2 linked regions of the Bosea vaviloviae genome follow. The protein of the gene in region 1 interacts with the protein of each later gene in a pairwise test. Links are inferred from orthologs where the notes say so. Each region holds a gene or a part of one and is shown on either strand. Other genes may lie near its edges.

What was found. The genes of interacting proteins can lie anywhere in the genome.
Region 2: the proteins of tpiA (region 1) and pepT interact in binary tests that used the Escherichia coli proteins (3 or more experiments, as listed by UniProt). The link is inferred for Bosea vaviloviae from one-to-one orthologs.

Annotation. Positions count from the first base shown.
Region 1 is NZ_CP017147.1:4,402,985-4,407,582, forward strand. The notes cover bases 1,097-3,850. They hold tpiA (triose-phosphate isomerase), read right to left. Parts: upstream 2,978-3,850; coding sequence 2,216-2,977; downstream 1,097-2,215. Other genes in these bases: pyrG (CTP synthase), read right to left, coding at 1,097-1,390; secG (preprotein translocase subunit SecG), read right to left, coding at 1,671-2,069; BHK69_RS20125 (peptidylprolyl isomerase), read left to right, coding at 3,167-3,850. In the rest of the region: more of pyrG, read right to left, coding at 1-1,096; more of BHK69_RS20125, read left to right, coding at 3,851-4,598. UniProt on the Escherichia coli protein: Involved in the gluconeogenesis. Catalyzes stereospecifically the conversion of dihydroxyacetone phosphate (DHAP) to D-glyceraldehyde-3-phosphate (G3P).
Region 2 is NZ_CP017147.1:12,830-17,527, forward strand. The notes cover bases 1,231-4,084. They hold pepT (peptidase T), read right to left. Parts: upstream 3,356-4,084; coding sequence 2,105-3,355; downstream 1,231-2,104. Other genes in these bases: bamA (outer membrane protein assembly factor BamA), read right to left, coding at 1,231-1,844; BHK69_RS00065 (FAD-binding oxidoreductase), read left to right, coding at 3,615-4,084. Outside these bases: more of bamA, read right to left, coding at 1-1,230; more of BHK69_RS00065, read left to right, coding at 4,085-4,698. UniProt on the Escherichia coli protein: Cleaves the N-terminal amino acid of tripeptides.

The sequences.
Region 1 (4,598 bases):
CGGAAATCTCGGTCCCGCCATAGATCTTGGCGATCTTGGTGTCGGGATCGAGGATCGAGGCATAGGCGCCAAGCCGCATGGTGCCACCGAGATTTCCGTCGGCCGCGCGCTGCTCGAGTTCATTGCCGCGCATCCATTCCGTCATCAGGCCAACGACGGGCTCCTCCGTCGGTCCGAACTCGCTGGAATTCGCCTTTTCGATATGGGCGAGCGAGCGGGCCGCTTCGATCACGGCCATCTGCATGCCGAAGCAGATGCCGAAATACGGCACCTTGTGCTGCCTGGCGAACGTCGCAGCCTTGATCTTGCCCTCCGCGCCGCGGTGACCGAAGCCGCCGGGCACGAGGATACCGTGGACATGCTCGAGGAAGGGCGTCGGGTCTTCCTTCTCGAAGACCTCCGATTCGATCCAGTCGAGATTCACCTTCACCCGGTTGGCGATGCCGCCATGCGTCAGCGCCTCGATGAGCGACTTATAGGCGTCCTTCATGCCGGTATATTTGCCGACGATGGCGATGGTGACCTCGCCCTCGGGGTTCTTCACCCGCTCGGAGATGCGCCGCCAGTTCGAGATGTCGGGTTCAGCGCTGGCATCCATGCCGAAGGCGGCCAGCACTTCGTTGTCGAGCCCCTCCGCATGGTAGGAAAGCGGCACGTCATAGATCGAAGCGACGTCCCTCGCCTCGATCACGGCGGTCTCGCGGACATTGCAGAACAAGGCGAGCTTGCGACGCTCCTCGCGCGGGATCTCGCGATCGGTGCGGCAGAGCAGGATGTCGGGCTGGATGCCGATCGAGCGCAATTCGGCGACCGAATGCTGGGTCGGCTTGGTCTTCAGCTCGCCTGCGGTCGGGATATAGGGCAGCAGCGTCAGGTGGATGAAGATGCACTGGCCGCGCGGCAATTGCTGGCTGGTCTGGCGGATCGCTTCCAGGAAGGGCAGGCTCTCGATGTCGCCGACCGTGCCGCCGACTTCCATCAGGACGAAATCATAGCCCTCATTGCCGGTGAGGATGAATTCCTTGATCGCATTGGTGACGTGCGGAACGACCTGGATCGTCGCGCCGAGATAGTCGCCACGGCGCTCCTTGGTCAGGATGTCCATGTAGATGCGACCGGTGGTGATGTTGTCACCCCGGTTGCAGGGCCGGCCGGTGAAGCGCTCGTAATGGCCGAGATCGAGATCCGTCTCGGCCCCGTCATCGGTGACGAAGACCTCGCCATGTTGATACGGGCTCATCGTGCCCGGATCGACATTGAGGTAGGGATCGAGCTTGCGCAGGCGGACCGTGTGGCCGCGCGCTTGAAGAAGAGCTGCGAGAGCCGCCGACGCCAGGCCTTTGCCAAGCGAGGACACCACGCCGCCGGTGATGAAAACATACCGCGTCATGGGAGGTCACCTTTAACGCCAAGGTTTCGATTCGCGAAGCGGGGCCGCGCAGGGCCGGTGTGCTTCACACGCTTGTCCACAGCCTGACGAGTCCAGCGACCCTCCAGGCTGTATTTGTCCGTCGGGCCTGATCCATCAGGGCCACTATAGCAGCGCACCCGGATCAGGCTCGGTGGGAGCGGCCGGTTTCCCGGCGACTTCCCGTCAAAAGAGAAGGGCCGGTTTCCCGGCGATTTCCCATCAAAAGAGAAGGGCCGGTTTCCCGGCCCCTGCCCTGTCGTCATTGCTGCGGCGCCGCGGGAGGCGTCGGCGGCTGCGAGCCGCCGCTCGGCCCTTGCAGTTGCCGCAATTGGTCGAGCACGCCGCCGGCATTGGGGGCGCTCGGACCAGTCGGGTTGACGGGCGCGCTCGTCGTGGGCGCGCCGTCGATGATCGAACGCTGCACGCGGCCGCGATTCGCCATCACCGCGAGCACGATCGAGGTCAGGAAGAAGGCTCCGGCCAGAATCGCCGTGGCGCGGGTCAGCGCGTTGGCCTGGCCGCGGCCGGTCATGAAGCCGCCCGCGCCGCCGCCGCCGGAGCCCATGCCGAGCCCGCCGCCTTCGGAGCGCTGCAGGAGGACGACGCCGACGAGTGCGACCACGATGATCAAATGGATGACGATGAGAACGTTCTGCATGGTCTCACGAAAATGGGTATGGAGCGGGCCGCCGCAAGAGCGCCCCGCCCCGTCTGCCCGTATCGGGCTTGTAGAGGTCGCGGCGCACATAGCACGCGTCTACGAAGCGCACCACCCGGCAAATCACGCTTGGCGACGCGCCGGACTCAGGCGCAGGCCCGCGCGATCGCCAGGAAGTCCTCGGCCTTGAGGCTCGCGCCGCCGACGAGCGCGCCATCGACATGGGCGACATTCATCAATTCCGCGGCGTTAGAGGGCTTGACCGAACCGCCGTAAAGCAGGCGAACGCTGGCAGCCACCCCTTTGCCGAGAAGCCGGCCGAGCTCTGTGCGGATCGCCTCATGCATTTCAGCGACATCGGCAGCCGTCGGGGTCAGGCCGGTGCCGATCGCCCAGACCGGCTCATAGGCGATGACGAGACCAGCCGCCGTCGAATCCTCCGGGACCGAGCCGCGCAGCTGCTTCTTGACGATCGCCAGCGCCTTGCCGGCCTCGCGCTCATCCTTGGTCTCTCCGACGCAGATGATCGGCACCAGCAGGGCGTCCCGCGCGGCTTGCGCCTTCGCCTTGACGATGGCGTTGGTCTCGCCATGGAGCGTGCGCCGCTCGGAATGGCCGACGATGGCGAAGCTCGCACCGGAATCGGCGAGCATCGCGGCCGAGACCTCGCCGGTGAAGGCGCCGCCGGCATTGGAGCTGCAATCCTGCCCGCCGGTTGCGATGCGCGATCCGATCAATGCGGCCGTCGTGGTATAGAGCAGGGTCGCGGGTGGGCAGACCGCGAGATCGACAACCGCCTTCAGCGCGGTGTCATAGCCCTTGGCGACCTCGACCGCGATGGCGAGATCGGCCTTCAGCCCGTTCATCTTCCAGTTGCCGGCCACCAGCGGCCTGATGTTGCGCGTCACGTCTCGCCTCCCAATATGCTGCGCCGGCTCTAGCAACGCCCGGCCCCTGCCGCAATCGCCCGGCACATCGCAGCACCGATCGACGCAGGAATGATTGCGAGTTGCGCAAGCGGTTCCTATAAGCGGCACCGACAAAAACCGGCGGCGCGCCCACTTGCGCCGCATCCGGACAGGAAAGACTTAAATTCAATGATGATGCAGGGCATCCGCAAGGCGGGTCAGAGTTTCCTCGGGAAGCTCATCATCAGCATAACATTCGGCTTCCTGATCCTGTCCTTTGCGATCTGGGGCATCGGCGACATCTTCCGCGGCTATGGCCGCAATGAAGTCGCTCGCGTCGGCAAGGTCGAGATCGGCCTCGAACAGATGCGCACGACCTATCAGAACGAGATCCAGACGCTGACCCGCCAGCAGCGCCGCCAGATCACGCCTGATATGGCGCGCGCGATCGGCCTCGACCGGCAGGTGCTGTCGCGGCTGGTGACGGAAGCGGTGCTCGACCAGACGGCGCAGGGCATGCGGCTCGCCGTATCCGACGAGACGATTCGCAACCTGATCTTTGACGATCCGACCTTCCGTGACGCGTCAGGCGCTTTCTCGCCGGCCCGTTTCAACGAATTGCTGCGCAACAACGGCTATACCGAGCAGGTCTATGTCCGCGAGCAGCGCGCCACGATCCTGCGCCAGCAGCTCGCCGAGATGGTCGTGGGCGCAGTCGCCGCGCCCGTGGCCCTGCAGGAGATCGGCCACCGCCTGCGCAACGAGAAGCGCAGCGTCACCTTCGCCCGCGTTCCGGTGAGCGCTGCCGGTGAGATCGCCGCGCCGACCGAGGCGCAGCTCAAGACTTTCTTCGACGAGCGCAAGGCCGCTTTCCGCGCGCCCGAATACCGCACCGCCAACATGCTCTCGATCTCGGCCGAGACGGTCGCCGATCCGGCCTCGGTCAGCGAGGACGACGCTAAGGCGCGCTACGAGCAGATCAAGGGCCAGCGCTTCAGCTCGCCCGAGACGCGCGCGATCCAGCAGATTGCCTTCCCGACGCCGGAAGAGGCGCAGGCCGCCAAGGCCCGCATCGACGGTGGCGAGACCTACGAGGCAGTGGCGACCCAGCGCAACGTCGCCGAGAAGGATCTCTCGCTCGGCACCTTCGCCAAGAGCCAGGTCTTCGATCCGGCCGTACGCGATGCCGCCTTCGCCCTGGCGCAAGGCGCGGTCAGCGCTCCGGTGACGAGCGCCTTCGGCCCTGTCCTGCTGCGCGTGACCGCGATCACGCCCGAGCGCGTACGCCCCTATGAGGAGGTCGCGGCCGAGCTGCGCAGCGAGATCGCGACCAGCCGCGCCACGAGCCTGATTACCGACCTGCACGACAAGATCGAGGATCAGCGCGCTGCCGCCAAGCCGCTGGCCGAGATCGCGAGCGAATTGAAACTGCCCCTGCGCACGCTCGGCCCCGTCGATGCAGGCCTGCGCAAGTCCGACGGCTCGACCGAGACGGCCGTGCCGGGAGGTGACGCGACCGTGCAGGCGATTTTCCGCTCGGATATCGGCGTCGACAACGAGGCGATCCGACTGCCGCGCGACACAGGCTATGTCTGGTTCGACCTGACCAAGATCGATCCCG
Region 2 (4,698 bases), 4.4 Mb from region 1 along the record:
TTGTCGAGCGAGTTGTAGTTCAGGTTCAGCCCGATCAGCGAGGTGATGGTCGAGCCCTGCGCCTCCTTCACCGCGACCGACGCCTCGCCATTGGTGAGGCAGTTATAGGTCGAGCTTTCCGCCGTTGCGCCCGTTGTCCCCGGCGTCGTCCCCGTGATCGCGCTCGTGCAGTCGTCGTAAGGGTAGCTCGTCGAATTCGGGACCTTGATCTCCGTCGTATAGAGCGAATAGCGCGGCGTGATCGAGAACTCCTCCGTGATCGGGAGGGTGAAGCGGAGCTGTCCGCCGGTCACGCGGCTCGAATAGCGGCTGGTACTGTAATAATCATTGTACTTCGAGAACAGGTCGAAACCGGCCGCGACGCGATGGCCGAGGAAGTACGGCTCGGTGAAGGAGAAATCGACGCCCTGGGTGCGCTGGCCGAGTGTGCCGGCGATGCGCACGAACTGGCCGCGGCCGAGGAAGTTCGCCTCCGACAGCGCGACCTCGCCGATGATGCCATCCGAGGTCGAATAGCCGCCGCTGACCGAGAACGAGCCCGTCGCCTTGTCCTCGACATCGATGTTGACGACGACGCGGTCAGGCGTCGTGCCCGGCTCGTTGGTGATGCGCACCTTGCTGAAGAAGCCGAGATTGTTGAGACGCCGCTCGGCCCGGTCGACCAGCACCTTGTTGTAAGCGTCGCCCTCGCTGAGATCGAGTTCGCGGCGCACGACATAATCACGCGTACGGGTGTTGCCGCGCACATTGATGCGCTCGACATAGACGCGCGGCCCGTCATCGACGACATAGGTGATGCCGATGAGATGGCCGGCAGCGTCGCGGTCGCCACGCGGGCGGACCTGCGCGAAGGCATAGCCACGGCGCGACACCTCCATCGTCAGGGCCAGCAACGACTTCTCGACCGCCTCAGCATTGTAGGTATCGCCGGAGGAGGTCGCGACGATGCGCTGCAGGGCCGCAGGATCGACGTCGCGCAGGCTGGAATCGACCGCGACATTGCCGACGCGGTATTTCGCGCCCTCCTCGACCGCGATGTCGATGATCCAGCCGCCTTGCGCCTCGTCGAAATGGGCCTGGTTCGAGACGATCTGGAAATCGGCGTAGCCGTTCTTCAGATAATAGCGGCGGATGATTTCGAGGTCGGAGGTGATCCGGTCCGCCTCATAGACGTCCGAGGTCTTGATGAAGCTGAGGAAATTCGACTCGGTCGAGGTCATCAGATCGCGCAGACGGCCCGACGAATAGACGCTGTTACCGCTGAAATTGATCGATTTGATGCCGGTCTTGCCTGCCTCGGTGATCGTGAAAACCACATCCGAACGACCATTCGACAAGGTGTTGATGCGCCCGCTGACCGAAGCCAGGCCGTAGCCGGCACGGCGATAGGCATCCTTCAGGCGTTGGACATCGCCATCGATCAGCACCTGGCTGAGCGGACCTCCGGCTTTGGACTGGATCTGCTGCAGCAGCACATCGCTTTTCAGGCGGCGATTGCCCTCGAAGGCGACGCGATTGACCGCCTCGTTCTCGCGCACGGCGATGACGATCTGCGAACCGCGCCGGCTGACCTGGACGCTGGAGAACAGGCCGCTCGCGATCAGCTTCTGCCGGATCTGCTCAGGCGTCCGAATCTGCTCAGGCGTCCGAATCTGCTCAGGCGTCCTGGCCTCGGGGTCGCTGGCATAGCCCCGGATCGTCTCCGCATCGACGGTCCTGTTGCCCTGCACGACCACGGCCTGTGCGAACGCCGCGCCGCCGCTGAAAACCAGCAGGAACATGGCCAGCCGGGCCGACACAGAGAGCCACGCCTTGAAAGCCCGGCTCGGGGAGGTCCACGTCATTCTATCGCCTATCGCATCACCGGTTACGCCGACGGCAGGCTAACCAGCGACTAAAGGCGAAGAATCGACGAGATTGATTCCAATTGCTTCCGACCATTTCGCGCGGTGTCTGAACGACTTCGAGGGTCGGCCGTTTGACGTTTTGGGTGTGACCTCACCGCTGCTCCCTCGTCATTGCGAGCGCAGCGAAGCAATCCAGGGGACGTAGAGCGAGCCCTCCTGGATTGCTTCGCTGCGCTCGCAATGACGGCCAGGGGTCGTCACGCCACTGGTCCAGCTTGACCCACCGGCTGCGCCGCCAGGGTGCAGATCATGCGCGCGACCTCGAACGACTTCTCGAAGGCCGGGACGGGCAGGAACTCGAAGCGCGAGTGGAAATTATAGGCGCCGGTGAAGAAGTTCGGGGTCGGCAGCCCCTTGGCCGAGAGCGCCGCGCCATCCGTCCCGCCCCGCATCGGGATCAGCTTCGGCTCGATCCGCAGCGCTGCCAGCGCCGCGAAGAGCAGGTCGACCGAGCGGCGGTCATCGCCCAGGCTGTCATGGATATTGCTGTAGGTGTCGCTCACCTGGCAATCGACGCGGCCTTTCGGATATTGCGCAGCGATCAGCACCGCAACCTCGCCGAGGCGCGCCTTACGCCGCTCGAACGAGGCTTTGTCGAAGTCGCGGATCATCACCCGTAACCGCGCCTCGCTGACATTGGCGACGATGTCATGGAACCAGATATAGCCTTCGCGGCCCTCGGTGTGCTCGGGGGTTTGCGCGCGGTCGAACTGGCTGATGAAGTCGTGCGCCATCAGCAGCGGGTTCACCAGGACATTCTTCGCCGACATCGGGTGAGCGCTGACGCCGGTGAAGACAAGGTCGGCGGCCGCGGCGTTGAAGTTCTCGATCACGACCTCGCCGAGCTCGCAGCAATCGATCGTATAGGCGAAATCGCAGTCGAACCGGGAGAGGTCGAGGGCCTTGGCGCCGCGCAGGCCGATCTCCTCGTCCGGGACGAAGGCGACCAGGATGTCGCCATGCGCGTCCTCGGGGCGCAGATTGGCAAGCAGCGTCATGATCACGGCGATCGCCGCCTTGTTGTCAGCGCCGAGCACGCTCATGCCGTCGCTCGCAATGATATCCGCACCGGCCCAGGGGCGGATCTCGGGATGCTCCGCCACGCGCAGCCAGATGTCCTCCTGCCGGTTCAGGCAGAGATCCTCGCCCTCGAAGCGCAGGATCTGCGGGTGGATCACTGGCGAAAGGCCGGAATCGACCGTGTCGACATGCGCGATGAAGCCGATCCTCGGCGCGCCCAGCCGCGTGCCCGGCCTCCGTGCCGTGACGGTGGCATGGTCATCGATGACGACCTTCTCGAGCCCAAGCGCGCGCAGTTCATCCGCCAGCAAGGCGGCCATACGCTGCTGGCCCGGCGTGCTCGGCAACGCCGTGGATTTGGCGTCGCTCTGACTCTCGACCGCCAGATAGCGGAAGAACCGCTCGATCAGCTGCGCGCGAATGCTCATCCTGCCTCCGTCTGGCTCATTGAGGCTTTGTCCATCGCCTCCGTCACAACGACCCTATCGCAATGACGGGAACGAGACAGCGCCGGAAAGGCGGGCCTCGCCCTCGCTGGCCGCATCCGTCTCTCATCTAGGAGTGAGAGCAGGAGGCGAAAAAGCCGGCTCCCACTTTTCCGTATCCTGCTCTGGTGCGCCGCCCCTTGACCTGCGTCATCACGCCTCATAGAAGACTGTACCTTACATACAAGAGGGCGGTCACGCGATGCATGCGCTGAACCAACCCCGTCGCGCGGAGGATGCGCTTGAGGATCTGAAGGCCGGGCTCGGGGCGCATGCCGTCCTGACCGGGGCCGATGTCCCTGCGCGCAACTGCAATGATTGGAGCGCCCAGCTCCCTCGCCGGCCCCTGGCTGTCGTGCGACCGGTTGATGCAACAGGAGTTTCCCAGACGGTCGCCGCATGCCGTGCGGCGGGCCTGCCTTTCGTGCCGCAGGGCGGCATGACCGGGCTCTGCGGCGGCGCCACGCCCGAAGCGGGCTGGGTCGCGATCTCGCTCGAGCGCATGACCGGCATCGAGGAGATCGATACCGCCAGCGCCACGATGACGGTGAAGGCCGGCACGCCACTGGAGGTGGTCCAGAACGCCGCCGATGCCGCCGGTTTCCTCTTCCCGCTCGATCTCGGCTCGCGCGGCTCCTGCGCCATCGGCGGCAATCTCTCGACCAATGCCGGCGGCAACAGGGTCATTCGCTACGGCATGACGCGCGACCTGGTGCTCGGGCTCGAGGTCGTGCTCGCGGACGGCACGGTCGTCACCAATCTGAACAAGCTGCTCAAGAACAATGCCGGCTACGACCTGAAGCACCTCTTCATCGGCTCGGAGGGCACGCTCGGCATCATCACCCGCGTCGTGCTGCGGCTGTTCCCCAAGCCGCGCTCGACCATGGCCGCGCTCTGCGCGCTCTCAGACTACGACGCGGTCGTGACGCTGCTGGGCGAGGCGCGCAATGGCCTCGGCTCGAACCTCTCCGCCTTCGAAGTGATGTGGCCCGATTACTGGCAGGTCGTCACCGAGCGCATCGGCGTGCGCGCTCCGGTCGGCAGCGGCCATGGCCTCTATGTGCTGGTCGAGACGCATGGTTCGGACGAAGCGGCCGATGGTGCGCGCTTCCAAGCCTGGCTCGAAGGCATGATGGAGCAGGGTGTTCTCGCTGATGCCGCCGTCGCGCAATCGCATGCGCAGACGCAGGCCTTCTGGGCGGTCCGCGACGCCTGCGCCGAATTCGGCCAGGTGCTGGGCCCGCATGTCTCCTATGATATCGGCCTCGTGGTGGCGCACATGGACG